DNA from 2 places in the Lacrimispora sphenoides JCM 1415 genome. Region 2 is predicted to be linked to the other one. Evidence: riboswitches for the same ligand, from Rfam matches in the RefSeq annotation. Region 2 holds a riboswitch; the other holds the start of a gene.

Region 1 (11,948 bases), 1.8 Mb from region 2:
AATGGCAGCATGATTGCCCCAACCAGAGCCACGGATGGAGAAGGCCAGAGAAAGAGGGAAAATACCAGCATGGTACATCCAAGGATCCACCAGGTAAAGGTGGGAGTTTTCATGACCTTTGACATGGGAATCATCATCAGATAGTCGCTTCCTAAGTCTTTTAAGCATTTTGACAGGGCTGTGACCAGGGCAATGGTGGCGATGATATCCATAAACTCCCTGGAAGCATACAAGATGGCGTTGAATACAGTCATGATGCCTCCGGTCAGGGACTTAAGGCCTACAAGGCCTAGGAGGAAGAGAAAAAGGATGCAGACCAGGGGCGTATCCTTTCGCAGAACCATGACAGTCAGGATCACAATGACGCCGATGAGATAAATATAGTGCATAGGTGTGAGCACCAGATAAGGATCAAACATAGGAACAACTCCTGTGATAAGAATATATTCTATACTATGATAGAGAGGAAAGGACAGTGTGATTTTTTTTCGGGCAGAACTTGAAATTTTCCTGTCAGCCTTTTATACTGAGTTTTATAAAGGAGAGGCCTATGCAGATAACATCGGTACATATTAAAAATTTTAAATCCATACGGGATATGGAAATTCAAAATGTGGAAAATGCCCTGATACTGGTGGGGAAGAACAATACGGGAAAAACAGGTGTCTTAGATGCCATACGCGCAGCTGCAGGTGCTTATAAAGTTACGGAAGAGGATTTTAACGAGAAGAAGCAGAATATAGAGATCACCATGACCCTGGCAATTACGCAGGAGGATCTGGTTTCCTTTCACAGGGGAGGGGTGGTGAGCCAGTATAAGCGGTTTGATGCATGGCTCCACGATTTTGTAACAAAGCTGCCTTCCTACCGGGAAGGAAGCCTCACCTTTACCTATCAGGTAAACTGGAACGGGGTCGTCCGGTTTAAGGATGGATACCGGAAGAATAACCGGTATATCAGGGAGATTTTTCCCAGGCTTTATTACATTGACTCGGAACGGGATTTAAACCAGTTTCAGAATGATCTGCTGCTTTTCCAGGAGGATGACCAGCTCTCAAAGCTAAGGACCCACGTGTGCATGTTTGACAGCGCCAGGGAATGCAACCAGTGCTTTAAATGCATCGGACTCATTAACCAGAAGAAGCCGGAAGAATTGCAGATTTATGAGACGGCTAAGCTGCTGGAATATAAGATGTATCAGCTAAACCTAAATAATTTTGCCGAAAGGGTCAATGACAATTACAGAAAAAACGGCGGCTATGAGGAAATCCATTTTTCCTTAAACTGCAATCCATGTGAATTGTTTAAAGTAACAGCGGAAACTTATCATGTGGAAAGAGGAAAACTAAGCCCTATAAACAACTTGAGCAATGGTATGAAAAGCCTTTACATGCTGTCTCTTTTGGAGACTTATACAGAGGATGAAAAACGGATTCCCAGCATTGTCATCGTAGAGGATCCTGAGATTTTCCTTCATCCCCAGCTTCAGAAAATATCCAGTGAGATCCTTTACCGGTTATCCAAGAAGAATCAGGTGATTTTTACTACTCATTCACCCAGTATGCTGTTTAATTTTACCAGACGCCAGATCAGGCAGGTGGTGCTGGAGCGTGACGGTTATTCTGTTGTCAGGGAAAGAACTGATATAGATGCTATTCTGGACGATTTGGGTTATGGGGCCAACGATCTTCTTGGGGTCAGCTTTGTGTTTATTGTGGAAGGCAAGCAGGATAAGAGCCGTCTGCCGCTGCTGTTGGAAAAATATTATTCGGAAATCTATGATAAGGAGGGAAACTTATCCCGGATCTCCATTATCACCACCAACAGCTGTACCAATATAAAGACGTATGCAAATTTAAAGTATATGAACCAGGTTTATTTAAGGGATCAGTTCCTGATGATCCGGGATGGGGACGGAAAGAACCCTGAGGAGCTGGCAGGCCAGCTTTGCCGGTATTATGATGAACGCAGTCTGGAGGATATCGACAAGCTTCCAAAGGTCACCAGAAAAAATGTGCTTATATTAAAGTACTATTCTTTTGAAAATTATTTCCTGAATCCCAAAATCATGGCAAAGCTTGGAGTGGTGGAAGATGAAGATGCATTCTACCGGACGCTGTTTGATAAATGGAAGGAATACCTTTACCGGTTAAAGAGCGGAAAGCAGTTTGTGGAGGCAGTGGGGAAGGATATGGAATCCCTGGAAGATTTAAAGACCCATATGGAGGAATTTAAGATCTATATGCGGGGGCATAACCTGTATGATATTTTTTATGGGCCATATAAAAAGAAGGAAGGGGAGCTGTTAAAACAATACATTGATCTGGCTCCCCGGGAAGATTTTAGCGATATTTTAGATGCGATTGATAAGTTCGTTTACTTTGAAAGCAGGAAGGCATAGGGAAACGTCTATATTTCGGGATCGATTTCCCAGTCTCTGAAATAGTATTTCATATCCCGCTCGCCGATTTCTCTTATAACACGGCATGGGCTTCCATAGGCTACCACGTTGGCGGGGATATCCCTGGTCACAACACTTCCGGCTCCGATTACGCTGTTTTCACCGATCCGGACGCCTGGAAGGATGATGGCTCCGGCTCCGATCCATACGTTGTCCTCAATGGTAACGGGGACGTTAAACTGGATCTGCCTTTTTCGGATATCGGGGCGGATGGGATGAGCGGCTGTGTCTACCACAACGTTTGGACCGAACATGACGTTATTTCCTATATAGATATCGGCGTCATCCACTAGGGTTAAATTAAAGTTTACATATACGTCATTGCCCATGTGAACGTGACTTCCCCAGTTGGCGTGAAGCGGGGGTTCTATGTAGCAGTTTTTTCCGATTTCGGCAAAAAGCTTTTTTAAGATTTCCTGCCGCTTTTCGCCTTCGGATGGGCGGGTCTGGTTGAAGTCATAGAGGATTTCCAGATAGCTGGTTTGTTCCGCGATCAGGGCATCATCAACACAATTATAGAGTTTTCCGCTTCTCATTTTTTCTTTTAAATCCATGTAAACCTCCTTGGTAAAGGGGCTGTCGGGCAGACAGCCTCTTTTTTCTTTATTATACCTTGCGGATCTTTAAATGTCTATGTGATCAGATGATTGGCGGTTGGCAACGGTATATATGGCTGTTGGGTTAAATGTACCATAAGTCCGCAGTGCAGCTCGCGAAACCTGCGGTTTCGTTCGCTCACGGGCATTCGCCCTATGAAATAGGCCATGAGAAGATTTTCTTATGTGCAAGCACAACGAAAATCTTTTCATGGCCTATCTCGCACTGCTCATTGCAAAAGTGCAAGAAAGTGCTACTACTTGGACAAATAAGCGCACGCTTTTTTCAGGCATGTATATTATAATCAGAATAGAGATCTTTCGAGGAGGTATTAGGATGAAGTATTTGATTGGAATTGATGTGGGGACATCGGCAACAAAGACCGTCCTGTTCGATGAAACGGGCGGTGTGATTGCTTCTGCATCCAGGGAATATCCCCTTTATCAGCCTAAGAATGGCTGGGCGGAGCAGAAGCCGGAAGACTGGAGAGATGCGGTTCTTGATACCCTTTCCCAGGTCATAACGGAGTCAGGAGTTTTAAAAGAGGATGTGAAAGGAATCGGTATCTCAGGCCAGATGCACGGACTTGTGATGCTTGATGAAAAGAATGAGGTGATACGCCCCTCGATTATCTGGTGCGATCAGAGAACCGCAGCCGAAGTGGAAGACATGCTTTCCATTATGCCAAAAGAGCGCTGGATTGAGATTACTGCGAATCCGCCTCTTACCGGCTGGACGGCAGCCAAGATTTTATGGGTAAGGAAGAATGAACCGGAGAACTATAATCGGTGCAGGCACATCCTCCTTCCCAAGGATTATATCCGTTACATATTAACCGGAGTTTTTGCCACTGAGGTTTCCGATGCCAGCGGAATGCAGCTTTTAGATGTTCCCGGAAGATGCTGGTCCGAGGAAGTTTTATATAAGCTGGATATTAATCCAAAGCTTTTGGGAGAGGTTTTTGAATCCTGTGAGGTTACGGGAACACTCCTTCCTGAAATCGCAGAGAGAACCGGCCTTTCGGAGGAGACAAAGGTCGTGGGAGGCGCCGGAGATAATGCGGCAGCTGCAGTCGGAACAGGGGTTGTGAAAGATGGAACTGCCTTTACCACCATAGGAACTTCCGGGGTTGTGTTTGCTCACAGCAGCCAGGTTACCATTGACCCGAAAGGAAGAGTCCATACCTGCTGCTGTGCAGTTCCGGGAGCATGGCATGTCATGGGAGTGACCCAGGGGGCGGGGCTGTCCTTAAAGTGGTTTAAGGATAATTTCTGCCAGGACTATGTGGAAGAAGCAAATAAACAGGGAATTGATGTTTACGATCTCATCAACCGGGACGTAAGCCAGGTGGAAGCAGGAAGCGATAAGCTTATTTACCTTCCATATTTAATGGGGGAGAGAACTCCTCATCTGGACCCGGACTGCCGGGGTGTGTTTTTTGGACTTTCTGCCATCCATACGAGAAAGCATATGCTGCGGGCCGTAATGGAAGGAGTTTCTTATTCTCTCAGCGACTGCAATGATATCCTCAATGAAATGGGGATCCGGGTAGGAGAGATGATGGCATGCGGCGGCGGCGGAAAGAGCCCGGTATGGCGTCAGATGCTGGCGGATATGTATGACTGTCATGTAAAGACCGTGGCTCAGACAGAAGGACCGGCTCTGGGAGCCGCTATTCTGGCAGGAGTTGGTTGCGGTATTTTTGAGAGCGTGGAAGCTGCCTGTGATGCCCTGATCTCTGCGGATAAGACTACAGGACCGGAGGAAAATCAGGCCGGCCTTTATAAGAAATACCATAAGTTATATAAAGAACTGTATGAGGATTTAAAGGGCAGCTATAAGAAACTTGCAGCTTTGTAATTTAAGACAAAGGAAAACAGGAGGGTGAAGATATGCGTTTTTTTATTGATACGGCAAATGTAGAAGAAATCAGATCGGCCAATGAAATGGGGATTATCTGCGGAGTTACCACAAATCCTTCCCTGATTGCAAAGGAAGGGCGTGATTTTAAGCAGGTGATCGGGGAAATCGCATCTATTGTTGACGGACCGATCAGTGGAGAAGTAAAGGCCACCACGACTGATGCGGAAGGCATGATAAAGGAAGGCCGGGAAATCGCGGCGATCCATCCGAACATGGTCGTGAAGATTCCCATGACGGTAGAAGGCTTAAAGGCAGTAAATGTACTGAACGCAGAAAATATCCCAACCAACGTTACCCTGGTGTTTTCCGCTGCCCAGGCGCTTTTGGCAGCAAGAGCCGGAGCCGCCTATGTTTCCCCATTTTTGGGACGTTTGGACGATATCTCCATGCCGGGAATCAATCTTATTGAAGATATTATGGAGATATTCCAGATACACGGGATTGAGACGGAGATCATTGCAGCCAGCGTACGCAATCCGATTCATGTGATCGATTGTGCCAGAGCAGGTGCAGATATTGCAACGGTGCCGTATAAGGTGCTGGTTCAGATGACACAGCACCCGCTCACAGACCAGGGCATTGAAAAATTTAAAAAGGATTATCTGGCTGTATTCGGAGAATAGAAAAGGAGAGGTAAAAACATGGGATTAACAATCAAACCAGTGACAGATCCTGCCTTTCAGACTTATGGGAAAGTGGTTACAGGATATGATGCAGGGGAACTGTTGGAAAAGATGAAGGAGACGCCCCTTCCGGAAGATGTGGTTTATGTTCCTTCCGTAGTAGAATTAGAGGAGTTGGCGGTTTCTAAGGAGATTGAAAAGAAGCTCTATGGCCAGCTGCCCATTCAGGTAGGTTACTGCAACGGCCACAATAAGAAGCTGAATGCGGTGGAATACCACAGAAGTTCAGAGATCAATATTGCTGTGACGGATCTGATCCTGATTTTAGGAAGGCAGCAGGATATTACCCCGGATCATACATACGATTCAGGCAAGATGGAAGCATTCCTCGTGCCGGCAGGAACTGTGATCGAGGTTTATGCCACGACCCTTCATTATGCGCCATGCCATGCGGAGGAAGACGGTTTCCGATGTGTTGTGATCCTGCCAAAGGATACCAATACTGATCTGGAACCGGCAGGAGAAGCAGTGAATGAAGAAGACAGACTGCTGTTTGCTAAGAACAAATGGCTCATTGGACACAAAGAGGGCGGACTTCCGGAACATGCTTATATTGGAATATCAGGAGAAAATCTGTCTATTTGACAAATGCTTAACAATAAAATCAACAGGCATATAATCCAAAGGAACATGCCTGAATAACAACAGGAGGAGTTATAGAATGAATAATATCCCAGAAATAAAAGTAGGAATTGTAGCAGTGAGCAGGGACTGTTTCCCGGAAACGTTATCAGTGAACAGAAGAAAAGCGCTGGTGGAGGCATATAATGCAAAGTATGATGCCGCCAATATTTACGAATGTCCAGTATGTATCGTGGAAAGCGAGATCCATATGGTTCAGGCTCTGGAGGATGTGAAGAAAGCCGGCTGCGATGCACTGGTCGTTTATTTAGGAAACTTCGGACCTGAGATTTCAGAAACCCTTCTTGCAAAGCATTTTGACGGACCGGTTATGTTTATCGCAGCAGCAGAGGAGAGCGGAGATGACTTAACCCAGGGACGCGGGGATGCGTACTGCGGAATGTTAAATGCAAGCTATAACTTAAAGCTTAGAAATATTAAAGCGTACATACCGGAATATCCGGTTGGAACAGCTGAGGAATGCGCCGACATGATCGAGGAATTCCTTCCCATTGCCAGAACTCTGGTAGGACTTTCCCAGTTGAAAATCATAAGCTTCGGCCCGCGCCCCTTAAACTTCCTGGCATGCAATGCCCCGATTAAACAGCTGTATAACCTGGGCGTGGAGATTGAAGAAAACTCGGAGCTGGATTTATTTGAGGCTTTTAATAAGCATGCAAACGATCCAAGGATCCCTGATGTGGTAAAGGATATGGAAAAGGAGCTGGGAGAGGGTAATCAGAAGCCGGAAATTCTTCCAAAGCTTGCTCAGTATGAACTCACCCTGCTGGATTGGGTGGAGGCCCACAAGGGATACCGGAAATATGTAGCCATTGCAGGAAAATGCTGGCCGGCATTCCAGACCCAGTTTGGCTGTGTTCCCTGCTATGTAAACAGCCGTCTGACAGGAATGGGCATCCCGGTTTCCTGTGAAGTGGACATTTACGGAGCTCTCAGTGAATTCATCGGAACTTGCATCAGCATGGACGCCGTAACCCTTCTTGATATTAATAACACGGTTCCTGCCGATATGTATGATGGAGATATTAAGGGTAAGTATGATTATACCCACCAGGATACCTTTATGGGCTTCCATTGCGGAAATACCTGCTCCAGAAAGCTTTCTTCCTGCTCGATGAAATACCAGATGATCATGGCAAGAGCGCTTCCAGAGGAGGTTACTCAGGGAACCCTTGAGGGCGATATCGCTCCTGGTGATATAACATTCTTCCGCCTTCAGAGCACAGCAGACAATTTACTCCGCGCATACGTTGCTCAGGGAGAGGTGCTTCCTGTAGCCACCCGTTCCTTTGGTTCCATCGGAGTTTTCGCCATTCCGGAAATGGGAAGATTTTACCGCCATGTGCTGATCGAAAAGAACTTCCCTCATCATGGAGCGGTTGCTTTCGGACATTATGGCAAGGCTATATTTGAAGTATTTAAGTACCTTGGGGTAGAAGAGATTGGATTTAATCAGCCAAAGGGAATGCTTTATAAATCAGAAAATCCATTTGGTTAAATAGGTTATAGAACTTAGCTGTCACCCAATAAGGAAGTATCAAGGAGCATTCAAATTGGGCAGCCGGCAAGCAGAATATAACAACAAAAGGCGGACCATCGGCGTAAAGCTGATAGTCCGCCTTTTAAGTTGAGAGGAACAGGGCGAAGCCATGACACGTGCAACAGGGGTTCCAAAGGAATGCCCTAAATGATTATACGATTCGCCTGCTCTTTTTTTCGTATATCACAACGGTTACAATTGAAACAAGAACAAGAATGGAATTTGCGGCAATTGTTCCCGCCCAAGTCATAGTCGTGGTACCAAAAATGGGTGATGCTGCATTGAACATGGTGTGGAACAATATACACATAAACACACAGCCTTTTCCTGATATCTTGTAAATTGCCCCGTTGAAGAAACGAAACGCCATGAGTTGGACTGCAAACATCCAAAAGTTAATGAGTCCCTCTCCATGATTCGTCCCCGGAATGAAGAAGAGAGGGATATGCCATAAAGTCCAAATGATTCCAACAAAAACAGCAGATAAAACAAAGCCATATTTTTTGTCAAGCTCAGGCTGCAATATGTACATCCAGCCAGATTCCTCCATGCCACCGATAATAAGGTTACCAGGCAGGGATAGAAAGAACGTATAAAATGGAAGCACCATTTCTACGCGGCCCGAAACTGCAATATGTGTCAAAAAATACAGTGCAAGCCCTGCAACAACGAACAAATAGATAGATATGTTATTTTTGGCGTAAAAAACAGTTTTCAACCATTCCTTAAAATCCGCTATTTTATTATTTCTCTTCAGAACGATATATGAAGCAATAGCGGGTGACAAAATATAGATTGCAAATGGAATATTCATCCCGAATTGCTGTAGCGTGTGGACCCAATTGTGAACGGAATATCCAAATTGCCCAAGAGCAATCAAAGTACCTGACACAAGATAGGCTATGGCAAATGTCAATATCGTAAATTGTACTGTGATTTTTTTGTTTGTCACGATTTCATCACCTCACATTTTGAAGTATACATTAAATTTTTCCCGCCCTTCCCCATTTTGTTTTTCTAACCTCATTATACCACACCTTACCACAAGCTGGAAATTTTCGTTTTTAAAAAAAGTCATTATCTACGCTACCGGCAAGAGCAGCGGTAAATGGGGACAGCAGTTAGATATCCATTACAACTCCATTACAATTAGGTCAGTGTGGTTGAACTACCGGGTATGAATGGAACAAACAGCAAATCGGCATAGTCAAGACTGACTATGCCGTGTGCTTTAAAATACTTTTTTATTGAAGGGGCGCAGGCCTCTTCTGACAAGCTTTGATAGCAGCTATAAGGTTATGCCCGGTAAATCGGGACTCGCTCGCTATGAGCAAGCATCAAAGCGGATTGTGAATATCCGATTGACTAGATAATACCTTTCATAACCAGGACAGCCAGAATACAGGTTACTAAGATGATTCCTGCAGCAAGGGTCATACCAAGATTGAAATTCCGCTTTTTTGGTACATCCGTTGAAGCCGGAATCATGAGATTGGATTTTCTCAACGTGGTGACTAACGGCTTATAGATAAGAAGCGTCAGGGCTGTGTTGATTCCTCCCTTTAAAAGGTTAAAAGGGACAAATGCAGGGAGCAGAAGTTTTACCACGGCTTCCCTTGGATATCCCATATAAATTGGGGTGATAAGGTAGTTCCACAAAACCATGACCAGGGTCATGAGTAAGGTACCTGCCACCATGCCAAGGAATGCACCCAAAAGGGAATGGCGTTTCTTATAGAGGTAAGCCGCCGGACAGACAAATGCCACCGTGGAAAGAACGTTCATGATCAGTCCGATGATTCCGGTGCTGCTGATGGTAAACATCTCAACAAAAGACACAATAACGGAGATCATTGCTGCTGACATTGGCCCGAATAGGAAGCCGCCGGTAAGAATAATAACATCCTTAGGCTCATACTCCAGGAAAGGCAGCATGGGGATCAGAGGGATCCGGATCGCCACAACGGCTACAAAGGCCAGCGCACAAAGCATGGCCATGAGGGTGAGTTTACTTGTTTGCTTTGTCATATTCATGGTAAAGCCTCCTGAAAAATAAGTAACACCTGAAAGTATGCCTTTCAGGTGTTAAAAATAAACAGGTGTATTATCACTATTTAACACATCTTCTTTCATCCAGACTATACTGTCGGTATTGGAATTACACCAATTCTGCGCAATTGCGCTCGCGGACTTTACCGCCGGTCGGGAATTTCACCCTGCCCTGAAGACAACTATATTCAAATGTTCTTGAATTATTATAACATTTTAAAAAATAAATGCAATATTTTGTTGCAATTTTTTTAATGCTTTGCTATAATAGCGGACATGGGGGTATAGCTCAGCTGGGAGAGCGCTTGAATGGCATTCAAGAGGTCATGGGTTCGAATCCCACTATCTCCACTTAAATAATAAGCCGCAGGCATGAATGATATGCTCCCTTTTAGGTAGACAGTTGAAATAATAAAGCTGTTTATCTAGAAGGGAGCATTTTCTATGAACAAATGTGGCTTTAACCGTTATTTTAACCGTAATCTGGTTTTCTAGAAAAAACATAGGCCTCGCCACGACCTAACTGCGCTTTTGGGGAATCCGAATCACAGCATCTACACATACAGAAGTGATTTGCTTGCTGGAGAGTACTATATAAAAAACAACTTGTTAAATAAACGCTATGCGGTGAAGAAGGAGAAAGCAAATGATTTATTATCATGTAGATGTGTTTAGTTCTGAAATTCTGTCAGGGAATGGCTTGACCGTTATATTTCATGAAGAAGATATGAGTGTGCAATTTATGCAGGCAATTGCGCAGGAGTTCAAGCAATTTGAGACTATTTTTCTCAGACAGACCGGAGAGAAGCGTTTTCGCGCTAGAATCTTTACTGTGGAAGAGGAATTGGATTTTGCCGGGCATCCGATTTTAGGAGCCATGGCAGTAATTCACGAGAGACTGTATGCAGAAATACAAAACGCAACCGCAGTTTTTGAGTTAAACAATAAAACCTTGCAAGCGGAATCAGTAAAAATGGAAGGCTATTTTCAAGCTACGATGAATCAGGGGGTACCCGGATTTTTGGGAACTGTTGAGGGTGAATTGGTCAATATGTTTTTGCATGCACTAAATCTTACAACAGACCATCTTCATCCCACGCTTCCAATGGAGGTTGTTTCAACTGGATTACCATATTTGATTGTTCCTCTTGCTTCAGGGTTAGAAAAGGCAAAAATCATTACCAAAGACTTTGAGGAACAATTAGAGAAAATTCAAGCTAAATTTGTTTATTTGTTTAGTGTAGATAGAATGGAAGGTCGTACTTGGGATAACAGAGGATTGATCGAGGATGTAGCAACCGGCAGTGCAGCTGGTCCGACTGGAGCTTATTTCTATAAATGGAATATTTACAATGCTGATGAAGATATATTAATTAATCAAGGTGGTTTTGTAGGAAGACCCAGCAAGATAAAAGTATTTGCGGATCAATCCACAGGACACATTAAGGTGGCCGGAGATGTTAAGATAATTGCGAAAGGACAACTTTTAATTTAAATATACGCTACTACCAAGGTCTCACTAGATTCAAGAAGTATCTTTTTCATACATTCCACACATGTGGAGACGTGTTTTGCCTTGTTTTTATTTGAGCTTTATATATTAAAAAGACAATGATTTTGTATCTGTGCGTCAGCTACAAAAAAAGGACTCCTATGAATTGATTTTCATAGAAGTCCTTAACTTTTAACTTATTAACTCTTTTTTCCATCGTTTCTTTTTAAGACAACATGATCTGAATGCCCAAGAAACATCGGTACCTTTTCAATATAAACATCACTGGTATCAAGTCCAAACCAGTTCGTTGGGGAAGCGGTAAATTTCTGTATGAAGAACTTGGTTCTTAACAGAAGAGAGTCCCAGGCGGATAAAGAGGATTCATGGGAAAGGATTTCCTGAATAAACACAAAGCGGAAATCTCCCAGGCTGCGGTTAGGTAAAATGGAGTATGTGCTGGTCTGTGGTTCTATTTCCTTATTCTTTACCAAATCTGTTGATATCTGCCTTAAAAAAACATTCAGACTCTGATCGATGCGGAATCCAAGCTTTAAATCT
Region 2 (11,948 bases):
GCCTTAACGGGCATCAATCTCACGGATGAGGTTGACCATTTCAATGGCTCCGACCGCACAGTCAAAGCCTTTGTTGCCGGCCTTGGTGCCAGCACGCTCAATGGCCTGCTCGATGTTTTCTGTGGTCAGCACACCAAACATAACCGGAATATCACTGCAAAGGGATATACTGGCAATGCCTTTGGACACCTCGTTGCACACATAATCGTAGTGAGATGTGCTGCCGCGAATGACTGCACCAAGGCAGATCACCGCATCGTATTTCCCGCTTTTTGCCATTTTAGAGGCAATCAGCGGAATTTCAAAGGCTCCGGGAACCCATGCGATGTCTATGCTGTCATCACTGACCTCATGGCGCTTTAGTCCATCCAAGGCACCGCTTAGTAACTTTCCAGTTATGAATTCATTGAAACGTGCAGCAACAATGCCGATTTTAATATCCTTTGATACGAGTTTTCCTTCAAATGTTTTCATTGTAAGCTCTCCTTTAAAAATATATTAATAATTCAAAATATGTCCCATCTTTTCCTGCTTGGTTTTTAGATAAAACAGATCATTTGCGTTAGCATCCATCTGGATGGGAATTCTCTCTGTAATCTCTATCCCAAAGCCGGAAAGCTGATAGACTTTGTCCGGGTTGTTTGTGAGCAGACGCAATGTTTTTACCCCAAGGTCACGCAGAATCTGCGCACCGATAAAATATTCCCGCATATCCCCATCAAAACCAAGGGCGAGATTAGCTTCCAGAGTATCCATACCCTTATCCTGAAGGGCATAGGCCCGCAGTTTATTGATCAATCCAATTCCGCGGCCTTCCTGGCGCATATAGAGCAGAATTCCGCGGCCTTCCTTCTCTATTTGTGTCATTGCCGCAGCAAACTGCTGTCCGCAGTCACAGCGCTCAGAGCCGAACGCGTCGCCGGTAAGGCATTCGGAATGAACACGGCATAAAAGATTTTGGCCATCACCGATCTCACCCTTTACTAGCGCCACATGATGCTCACCGTTTAGCTTATTGATGTACCCATAAACCTTGAAATCACCGTATTTTGTGGGAAGATCCGCGCAGGTAGCCTGTTCAACAAGTTTATCTTTTCTTTTACGGTACTCCTGTAAGGCTTTTATGGTAATTATTTTTAGCCCCCACGTTTCTGCCAGTGCTATTAATTCCGGTGTGCGCATCATGGTTCCGTCCTCCCGCATGATCTCGCAGCATATACCGCATTCCTTTAATCCGGCCAGCCGCATGAGATCCACCGTAGCTTCGGTATGTCCGTTACGCTCCAGAACGCCATTTTTTCTTGCAAGAAGAGGGAACATATGACCGGGCCGGCGGAAATCTTCCGGCTTTGCGTTGTCCTCCACGCATTTCATGGCAGTAAGACTGCGTTCTGCTGCTGAAATTCCGGTGGTGGTACCGACATAATCGATGGACACAGTAAAGGCCGTTTCGTGGTTATCATTATTGTCAGAGACCATCTGAGGGAGCTTCAGCTTATTACATAACTCTGCGCTCATTGGCATGCAAATGAGACCTTTGCCATGGATTGCCATAAAATTCACATGGTCCGTGGTAGCAAATTCAGCGGCACAAATAAAATCTCCTTCGTTTTCCCGGTTTTCATCGTCTGTCACCAGAACAATTTTTCCTTGCCGCAGATCCTCCAGTGCTTCTTCTATGGTGTTAAATTGAACCATTTTAATTCCTCCTAAAATCCATATTTTGTAAGAAAGTCGGCGGTGATATTATGTTTGGATTGCTGTATGCCCATCAGCCGTTCCACATATTTACCGATGCAGTCGTTCTCAAGATTGACCCTGTCGCCAACGCGTCTATGTGATAAAGTAGTTATTGATGCAGTATGGGGTATGATAGAAACGCGGAAGAAGTCCCTTCCTACGTTTGCAACGGTAAGACTGATTCCGTCGATCGCTACAGATCCCTTTTCAATGATATACCGCAGAATGCCAGGGGTGGTTTTGATCGTATACCAGACGGCATTATCGTCTTTTTCAATGGCAGAAACCATTCCGGTACCATCAATATGGCCTGAGACAATATGCCCCCCAAATCTTCCGTTAGCCGGCATTGCACGTTCCAGATTGACAGGGCTACCCGTTGGTAAACTTCCGAGAGAGGAGCGGTTAAAGGTTTCGTGCATAACATCGGCAGTAAATCCGCTCTGAGAAAATGTTGTAACCGTGAGACACACGCCGTTGACAGCGATACTGTCCCCAATGCGGACATCCTGCATGATTTTCTTTGCCTGAACAGAGATAGAAGAGGACTCTGCACCTTTGCGGACGGTTTGTATTCTGCCGATTTCTTCTATGATTCCTGTGAACACCTGATTACCTCGCTTTCCAATAAAAGATCCTCCTCCAACCATGAGATGACCGGCTTGCTTAAATGAAACGCATTATCCGGGCTGTCTGCTCCAAGGCCCATTACCGGTGTTTTCCCGCTGCCTCCAAACAGCTTAGGGGCAATGTAGGTCTGTACTTTGTTGACGATTCCGCATTGCAGCGCAGACCAGTTTAATGTACCGCCTCCTTCCAGTAATACACTGTCAATTTTTCTTTCGCCCAGAGCTTTTATAAGGCAGCTTAGATCAATATGCCCTTCCTTTTCAGGAAGTACCAAAATGTTACAGCCTGCTTCCAGATATGGCCGATGTTTGTCATGATCCGTGTCTGCCGTAGCAAGGAGGGTAGCGGTCATGCCTGATGTAGCAACAAGCTTTGCGCTTAGGGGCGTTTTAAGATGGGTGTCACAGATGATGCGGAGCGGGTTTCTGCTGTTTTCCAGCCGGCAGGTCAGCAGCGGATCATCTGCAAGGACGGTGCCAACCCCTGTCATAATGGCAGAATAGCGGTGCCGGTCCTCATGAACACGGTGCCGTGCCGCTTCACCGGTGATCCATTGGGATTTTCCAGTACGTGTCGCAATCTTCCCATCCAGAGTCATGGCGTACTTCATGATCACATAAGGTGTTTTGTTTTGGATGTAGTGAAAGAAGCTTTGGTTTAGTGCATCACATTCATCTTTTAAAATTCCTTTGGTGACTTCGATTCCACTGGAACGCAACAGCTCAATGCCTTTTCCCCCTACCAGCGGGTTCGGGTCACAAGAGCCGGTTACCACACGCCGGATACCACTTTCCAGGATTGCGTCGGTGCAGGGGGGAGTTTTTCCAGTATGGCAGCAAGGCTCCAGTGTCACATACATGGTTGCTCCCGCCGGCGATGTCTCGCAGTTGGCCAGGGCGTTGCGTTCCGCATGAAGGCCCCCGTACTTCTGGTGATATCCCTGACCAATCATCTTACCGTCCTTTACAATCACTGCCCCCACCATGGGATTTGGATTTGTCCAACCACATCCTTTCTTTGCAAGCTGCAAAGCTAATCGCATGTATTCCGTATCAGTCATACAGCACCTCCTAAAAACAAAATGCCTTGAACAAAGTCGTTCAAGGCATATAAAAATCACGTGTACAGAAGGGTATATACTACAATAAAAAACTCTGGAACAAAAAAACTAGTTCCAGAGCAAATTTACATATACACAGAGATACTGTGACTTATCATCTTCTTTTATCCAGACTATACTGTCGGCTTCGGAATTACACCGAATCATGCCTTGCGGCTCGTGGGCTTTACCACCGGTAGGGAATTGAACCCTGCCCTGAAGATATTATTCAATTAAAAATCATTATACTATGTGTTTTTCATTTGTCAACTAGAAATATATCTGCTATTTTGCGTTAAGTGCTTGAATAGGCCAAAAGCAGGCTGCCTTGAGAGCCAAAAGCAGCAGTATGAAACCTATGGTATCAGTTCAAATATTATGTCGTTTAATGCAATATATACAACAATAAATAATAATTAAAACTCATTGACAACAAAATTCACAACTGCTATAATAGGTTTAACGTTAAATCAACAATACATAACATACTGCGATGCAAGTTTAACGTAAAACTACATAAAAGCATATCAAAGGAAGGGGAAGATTTATGAAAAAAATGAAAAGGCTTGTCAGTATGCTTATGTGCTTACTGCTGGTCGCAACAACGTTAGTTGGATGCAAAAAAAACGAAACGTCTGCAGTGGCAGCATCTACAGAGGGAGCAGCAGCGGGGGCGCCTGTTGAGAAATTCCAGATCAAGCTTGGTATCTGGCCTGAAGATACATTAACTGACGATGTTAAGCTTCATGAAGGATATGTAAAAACCTTCAATGCGGCTCACCCTAATGTAGAAGTGATTCCTGCATATTACAAATACGCAACGGATACCTTCGTATCCTTAGCAGAGTCAGGGAATCTGCCCACTATTTTCGATACTTGGTTTACAGAGCCCCAGAAGTTAATTAATGGAGGCTTTGTGGCTGATATTACAGATGAATTAAAAGCCAGGGGCTGGGATGCAGCAATGAATCCTTCTATCCGCGATATGCTTTCCAAAGACGGCAGGATCTATGGACTTCCCCGTGATGGATATGCACTTGGTCTGATGCTTAATGTTGAGCTTTTTGAAGAAGCCGGCTTAGTTGATGCAAACGGATCTCCCCAGTATCCAAAGACTTGGGATGAACTAGCTAAAACAGCTAAGATAATCAAAGATAAGACCGGTCAGGCAGGTTTATGCCTCTTAGCGAAAGATGGCGCAGGCGGGTGGCACTTCAGCAACATTGCCTGGGGATTTGGGGCAACATTTACACTTTTAAAAGACGGAAAATATGCTGCTAATGTAAATAGTCCTGAGGCGATTGCAGCTATGGAATATGTGAAATCGTTAAAATGGGATTATGACGTACTTACTGCTGATCCTACCAATGAAGACTGGGGGACTGGTTTCGGTGCGTTAGGAACCGGAACAGCTGCTATGTATATAGCTGCAAACGATGCCGTAAACCAGCCGACACAGGTTAACGGTCTTCCTGTTGATAAGTTATCGATCGTTCCCATTCCGGCAGGACCGAAAGGACAATACTCTTTATCTGGGGGTACACCTTATATGTTCTCAAAGGATGCAACACCGGAACAGATTAATGCTGCTCTTGATTACCTTGAGATTATGGGGAAAGCACCTGTTGCAACAGATGTAGCGATTGCCGGCATGAAAGCGGATGATCAGAACAAAGTTAATAACAATGTACCTGTAATTCCCCGTTTCCCCTGCTGGGTCGATCAGAAAGTTTTAGATGCGGAAACAGCAGTAACGGAAGAATATAGTAACGTTGATATGAAGCTTTACAACGACTACTTTAATATTATCAAAACGAGTGGCAACTTAAGAGCCGAAGAGCCCGGCTCCGCACAGGATTTATATGCGGAACTCACAAAAGTTCTTCAGGCAGTCATCACAGATAAGAATGCGGATATTCCAGCACTTATGAAAACAGCAAACGATAACTATCAGGAGATGTTAGACCAAAAAGTTAACAAATAAATATAGCATCAGGCTGATGGGGATCTTTTGCAAGATGCCCATCAGCTTTGATAAGACATTAAAACATAAGGAGGGCAGATAACGTGGCTGAAACAAAACATAAACTGGCAAATAAGAAACCTTGGACGGGGTTAAAAAGAAGAGATCTGACGGGATGGTTTATCATGCTGCCTACAATCCTGTTATTTGCATTTTTTGTGTGGGAGCCATTGATTGAAAGTATCCGACTCTCTCTTTATACAGCGAAAGGAATTCGTCTTCAGGAGTTTGTGGGCCTTCAGAATTATGCGAAGGTTTTGAAACACCCGGACTTTCTTGCGGCGTTTTCCAATACATTTGTCTATATTTTATGGTCCTTGATCATCGGGTTCTTTGTACCTATCATACTGGCAATTCTCATAACAGAAACAACGTGTTTAAAGAGCTTTTTCCGTGTTGGAATATATTTCCCTAATGTTATGCCGGGTCTTGCCATGGTTTTGATGTGGGGCTTCTTTTTCCGCCCCGGCAATACCGGTGTTTTAAACATTCTTTTGGATAAGATCGGGGCAGCACCGCAGATATGGCTTACAAATCCTAAATGGACGATCCCCTTAATTGTAGCTGTGATGACCTGGAAAGGTGCCGGTTCTACTGCATTTATCTATATGGCAGGCATATCCAACATCAATCCTGAGCTGTATGAGGCAGCTACCATAGATGGTGCAGGAATTATAAACAGAATGCGTTATATTACCATTCCAAATATTTTTGCTCTTGGTAAGACATTACTGATTCTTCAAATTATTGCAGTATTCCAGATTATTTATGAACCGCTGGTTATGACCAATGGCGGGCCTAATAATGCAAGTATTTCGATTATGCAATTGGTATATAATTACGCCTTCAGGGATTTTAATTATCCCATGGCGGCTGCATTATCCGTAATGATGAGCATTGTTTTAATTATTCTAAGCGGTTTGTATTTTAAATTCACCGCGTCAAAAGAAGATTAGGGGGGATTTGAATGTTATTTGACAGTTACAGAAAAAAAGAAGACGGAGTCGTCCGTTTTTATGACCTTCATTCCAAACGCACCAGAACTTTGCTTATCGTTATCTATTTGTTATGCATTGGCATAGTCATCGCTTCTTTGTTTCCTCTTTTATGGGTATTCTTAGCGAGCTTTAAGGATATTAAGGAGTTTAGAAGAAGCGCAACACTTCTGCCTTCCAATTTTGATTTTGGTACATATATAAAGACCTGGAATGATTTAAAGTTCGGTAAGTTTTATATTAACTCTTTTACTTCCGTGTTAGGCAGTGTTGTAAGTGCTGTTATTTTTAATGGTCTTATTGCTTATGTACTTGGCATTATAAAGCCAAAGGGACATAAAATCGTTTTCGGACTGGTTATGTGGAGTCTTTTGATTCCCGCCACAACCAGTGTTGTAGCTTTATTTGTCAACATCAACAGAATCGGATTGAATCAATCCTTTTTACCGCTTTGGCTGTCATTTGGAGCCAATGCATTTTATGTAATATTATTTAAACAGTTCTTTGAAAGTCTGCCCCAGGAATTAATTGAAGCAGCTAAGTTAGACGGATGCAGTTATTTAAAGACATTTGCCAGAATCGTGCTTCCCCTGTCAAAGTCCATTGTAGTGGTAGTGGTTATCTTTGCAATTAATGCTGCCTGGTCTGATTTCCTTCTTCCCTATCTGGTTCTTAATGGTTCCGGTAAGGAAACGGTGATGGTAAGACTGTTTATGTTCCGCACTTCCAATGCAACGGACGTAGAGATATTAAGAGCGGTAGCATTCTCAATCATACCTCCTATCGTATTATTTACTTTATTCCAAAAACAAATAACAGAAGGTGCAGCAGCAGGAGCATTAAAGGGGTAGAATATGGCAAAATCAGCAGATTTTTATTATAAGGTACATCCGTGGAAAATTACCGAAGAGGGATTTAACAAGGACTATGCTTTGGTTTCTGAATCTATTTTTTCACTGGGTAATGAATACATGGGCACCAGAGGCAGTTTTGAGGAAGGGTATTCCGGCGACAGTCTTATGGGGTATTACTTTAACGGCATTTATGAAAAGACGCAGCTTGAAAAATCAAGTTACAAAGGGATTGTAGACGAAACAGAGTTCATTGTAAATTCTGCAGACTGGTTATACACCCGAATAGAAGCAGACGGAGAATTATTAGATTTAAACACGGTACAGTTTAAAGACTTCTACAGGGAATTAGATTTAAAGAGTGGTATTCTGACCAGATCCTATCTATGGGTATTAACAAGCGGCAAGGAAATAAGACTTGAATTCATACGCTTCCTGCCTATGAAAGAGGCAGAGTCTGCAGCGCAGAAGATAATCATAACTCCTCTTAACTTTTCAGGAGAAATAACGCTTCATTCCGGCATTGATTTTACCGGGATTCATCAAATGACTGGACGCAATATGTGGAATGTCGTGTCTAAGCCAGCAGATGAGAATACAATCAGTATGCTTGGAACTACCATTGGTACAGATCAGTCTCTTTTCGTTAGCTGTAAATTTCTCTGTGATTATGTAAATAGGGAAGATGAACAGGAAGAGAAACGATACGTCAGAAAATTCACACTTTCTCTTGAAGAAGGTAAAGAATTTGAATTCACTAAGATTATAAGAAATATCAGCAGAAAGGGTATTGCAGAGTCTGATAAGAAAGCTTTTAAAAAGAAATGTGAAGAGAATGCGGCAGTTTTAAATGTATTGACTTATAACAAATTAAAAGAGGATACCCTTGCATGGTGGGATGCAGCCTGGCAGGAATCTGATATAGAGATAAAAGGAGATGAGCGGAACCAGCAGGGGATCAGATACTGTATCTTCCAGCTGCATCAGACGTATCACGGTGCGGATCAGGGAACGATCATTGGTGCGAAAGGATTAACAGGAGAAGCTTACAGCGGCAACACATTCTGGGATACAGAAGCGTACTGTCTGCCATTTTATATCTTTAACAATCCACAGGCAGCAAAGCATTTGCTGGAGTTCCGTTATCTGACTCTTTCAGAAGCCATGGACAGGGCAAAAGCACTTGACTGTGAAGGGGCCTTCTATCCTATCGCTACCATAACAGGAAGGGAATGCTGTTCTCTCTGGCAGCATGCAAGCCTTCAGCTGCAGGCATCCACAGCAGTCGCTTATGGTTACTGGCATTATGAGAATAATACAGGTGACAATGGATTTATTTTTGAAAAGGGTCTTCCGATTCTGATTGAGGTCAGCCGAATGCTGGCTTCCAGAGGGGATTGGAGCGGTGACGGTACCCGCTACGGATTCTATGGAGTCATGGGACCGGATGAGTTCCAGATGATGGTAAATAATAACTGCTATACCAATTATATGGGGAAGAAAACCCTGGAATATACATTGGATGTAATAAAAAGATGCTCTGAAACGGCACCTGAAATCTATGGTGCTGTCACGAAGGACAGGGGCCTGACAGAGAAAGAAATTGAGAACTTTCGTAAGATAGCAGAACATATGTACATTCCTTATGAGGAAGAAACAGGAATTTTTGAACAGCATGAGGGATATTTTAATCTTCCCCAGATTGACGTTGATAAAATACCTGTGGAAGAATTCCCTCTTTACCACCATTGGAGCTATGACAGGATATACCGCAATAACATGTTAAAGCAGCCGGATGTCTTAATGATGATGCTCCTTTACAACAAAGATTTTACCAGGGATCAGTTGGAGAGTAACTATAACTACTATGAACCCAGATGTATCCATGAAAGCTCACTTTCCCCATCGGTCCACTCCATTTTGGCATCTCAGCTTAAAAAAGAGGAGGAAGCATATAAATTCTTTGGTTTTGCAACCAGAATGGATCTTGATAATTATAACAGAAATACCGGGGAAGGACTGCATACTACTTCCATTGCAGCCGCTTGGATGAATATTGTATACGGATTCGGAGGAATGAGATCTGACGGGAAAGAACTGACCTTTGCTCCTTCTTTGCCGAAGCAGTGGGAAGGATACTCCTTTCGGGTGCATTTGAAAGGAGATATCTTATTCGTTGCCATTGACAAGGATCATATGAGAATATCCTCTAAGAAAGGAAGCAGCATTAAGGTTCTGATTTATGAAAAAGAATATGCCATAGGTCAGGAAGAAGTGGTTATCCCTATAATCTATTAGGTAATGAGCCGCCCTATGGCGGCTTATTCCATTAGACTTTATGCCGCTTAAGCGGCAGAATGAGAGGAATGATACATGATTAGCTGGAAGATCGAAGAGAATGGATATGATCCCCGGAAAACAGCAAATCTGGGAAATAAATTTCTAGCCGGCAATGGTTATATGGGAATCAGGGGAACCCTGGAGGAGTACACAAAAGAACAGTTTCCCGCGATAAATCTTGCAGGTATTTATGATCAGGCAAATGGATGGAGAGAACCTTTAAATGCTCCCAATGGCCTATATACCAGACTTCTGGTCGAAGGGGAAGAATATAGCCTGCTAAAAAAGGAGTGGCTGTCCCATAAGATGAGTCTGAACTACAGGCATGGTCTATTTAGCCGTGAGACTGTATTTCAGACGAAAAAAGGAAGTATATCGTTACAGACGGAAAGATTTGCAAGCATGGAAGAAAAACACCTGATCGCCTTAATGGTAACGCTTACTCCTTCCTTTGACGGAGAGGCTGAGATAATAACAGGTATTGATGGTGATGTCTGGGATATTAACGGTCCTCATTATGACAGCATAGATACCGGTTCTTTGAATGAATGCCTGTATGCATTTGGCACTACACATGAGAATCAGGACCATGTGGCCGTGGTTGAGGCCATTGGGCTTCTTAAGAAAACAGACCAGATGGTCAGCAATGGTGACAGAAAAGTAATGCGGCGCATCAGTATTCCTTTAAAAGCCGGTGGGCAGTACAAATTTTATAAATACATAGCTGTTTATACCAGCAAAGACGGTGAGAACTATCAGTCAGAAGCAGAAAAGCTTGCACTGAAAGCAAAGGAAGCCGGATATGAAAAGCTGCTGTCAGGCCATAAAAACAACTGGGAAGAGAAATGGAAGGTATCAGAAGTATCAATTGAAGGAGACGATGAGGCAATGGAAGCTCTTAACTATTCTCTTTACCATCTCCACAGCATTGCGCCAAGACACTCTGAAAGCCTGTCCATCGCAGCCAGAGGGCTATCAGGTCAGACCTATAAGGGAGCGGTATTCTGGGATACTGAGATGTTTATGCTGGATTTTTTCCTCTTTACAGAGCCCCAAATAGCGAAAACACTGTTAAAATACCGGATTGATACGCTGCCCGGTGCCCAAAAGAAAGCTGAAAGCTATGGGTTAGACGGTGCTTTTTACCCGTGGGAGAGTCAGGAGGGCGGATATGATGCCTGCTCTGATTACAATGTAACAGATGTATTTACCGGCCGTCCCATGAGAACTTATTTTAAGGATAAGCAGATCCATATATCGGCAGCAGTGGTTTACGGTATTATGCGTTATACCTTATTTACCGGAAAAAGAGATTTGTTGTCAGAGGGCGGGGCAGAAGTAATATTGGAATGTGCGAAGTTCTATTACAGCCTTTTGATCAGGAAAATTAAAGATGAGCGTTATGAACTTTGGGATGTAATCGGTCCAGATGAGTACCATGAGAGAGTAAACAATAATGCTTATACAAACCGAATGGCTAAGTATACCTTTGATGCAGCCGTTGAAATTCTAAAAGAAGAAAAAAAAGAAGCAAATAAAGATTCATTACAGAAGAAAGAGCTGCTAGAGAGACTGCAGGATGCAGCAGAACATCTTTACATCCCAGCGCCCGACGAAAAAACCGGTATTATTGAACAGTTTGACGGCTACGAGCAACTGGAAGAAGTTTCAATTGCTGAGGTTAAGGAAAGGCTTCTTCACGAAAAAGAATACTGGGGAGGAGCTTATGGCGTGGCATCCCATACCAAGATCATAAAGCAGGCAGATGTTGTAACCATGATCAATCTATTCTCCGAAGAGTATGATGCTGAAACACGTTATAAAAACTGGATTTATTATGAACCCAGGACGGAACACGGTTCTTCCTTAAGTGCCTGCATGTATTCCATGCTTGCCTGCAAATGCGGTATGGCGGATAAAGCATATCCTTTCTTTATCAAGTCAGCCGGAGCAGATCTTGGAGATGGCGGAAAGCAATGGGCCGGACTTATCTATATCGGCGGCACCCATCCGGCAGCCAGCGGCGGAGCGTATATGACTGCAGTGGAAGGGTTTGCCGGACTGCGGATCGAGGACGGAAAGCTAAAAGTATCCTCCCGGCTATCATCCGCCTGGATCAGATTAAGCTTTAAGGTTTATTATCTGGGAGATTTGTATCAGATTACTGTAACTAAGGATGAAGCACAGGTAAAAAAAATCAGATAAAAATAAGGAGGGAATGCGTTTTAACATTCCCTTCTTACTAAGATCAGAGTGATATCACACTTTCT

What was found. A riboswitch is a leader RNA that binds a small molecule or an ion and turns the genes downstream of it on or off. The one in region 2 is predicted to bind FMN.
Region 1: another riboswitch for FMN. It lies ahead of BMX69_RS03385 (ECF transporter S component); the one in region 2 lies ahead of ribD (bifunctional diaminohydroxyphosphoribosylaminopyrimidine deaminase/5-amino-6-(5-phosphoribosylamino)uracil reductase RibD).

The regions. Positions count from the first base shown of each region.
Region 1 is NZ_LT630003.1:758,362-770,309, forward strand. Features, by position in the region: gene BMX69_RS03345 (hypothetical protein) at 1-419, opposite strand, end outside; gene BMX69_RS03350 (ATP-dependent nuclease) at 551-2,401, shown strand; gene BMX69_RS03355 (sugar O-acetyltransferase) at 2,410-3,015, opposite strand; gene xylB (xylulokinase) at 3,395-4,918, shown strand; gene fsa (fructose-6-phosphate aldolase) at 4,951-5,604, shown strand; gene BMX69_RS03370 (DUF4867 family protein) at 5,623-6,249, shown strand; gene BMX69_RS03375 (L-fucose/L-arabinose isomerase family protein) at 6,326-7,804, shown strand; gene BMX69_RS03380 (CPBP family intramembrane glutamic endopeptidase) at 7,998-8,798, opposite strand; gene BMX69_RS03385 (ECF transporter S component) at 9,212-9,880, opposite strand; FMN riboswitch at 9,964-10,079, opposite strand; tRNA gene BMX69_RS03390 (tRNA-Ala) at 10,174-10,246, shown strand; gene BMX69_RS03395 (PhzF family phenazine biosynthesis protein) at 10,542-11,390, shown strand; gene BMX69_RS03400 (KUP/HAK/KT family potassium transporter) at 11,588-11,948, opposite strand, start outside.
Region 2 is NZ_LT630003.1:2,602,699-2,614,646, reverse strand. Features, by position in the region: gene BMX69_RS11810 (MFS transporter) at 1-29, shown strand, start outside; gene ribH (6,7-dimethyl-8-ribityllumazine synthase) at 4-474, opposite strand; gene BMX69_RS11800 (bifunctional 3,4-dihydroxy-2-butanone-4-phosphate synthase/GTP cyclohydrolase II) at 499-1,698, opposite strand; gene BMX69_RS11795 (riboflavin synthase) at 1,710-2,348, opposite strand; gene ribD (bifunctional diaminohydroxyphosphoribosylaminopyrimidine deaminase/5-amino-6-(5-phosphoribosylamino)uracil reductase RibD) at 2,330-3,430, opposite strand; FMN riboswitch at 3,583-3,697, opposite strand; gene BMX69_RS11785 (ABC transporter substrate-binding protein) at 4,017-5,453, shown strand; gene BMX69_RS11780 (carbohydrate ABC transporter permease) at 5,537-6,448, shown strand; gene BMX69_RS11775 (carbohydrate ABC transporter permease) at 6,460-7,338, shown strand; gene BMX69_RS11770 (glycoside hydrolase family 65 protein) at 7,342-9,636, shown strand; gene BMX69_RS11765 (glycosyl hydrolase family 65 domain-containing protein) at 9,712-11,883, shown strand; gene BMX69_RS11760 (LacI family DNA-binding transcriptional regulator) at 11,927-11,948, opposite strand, start outside.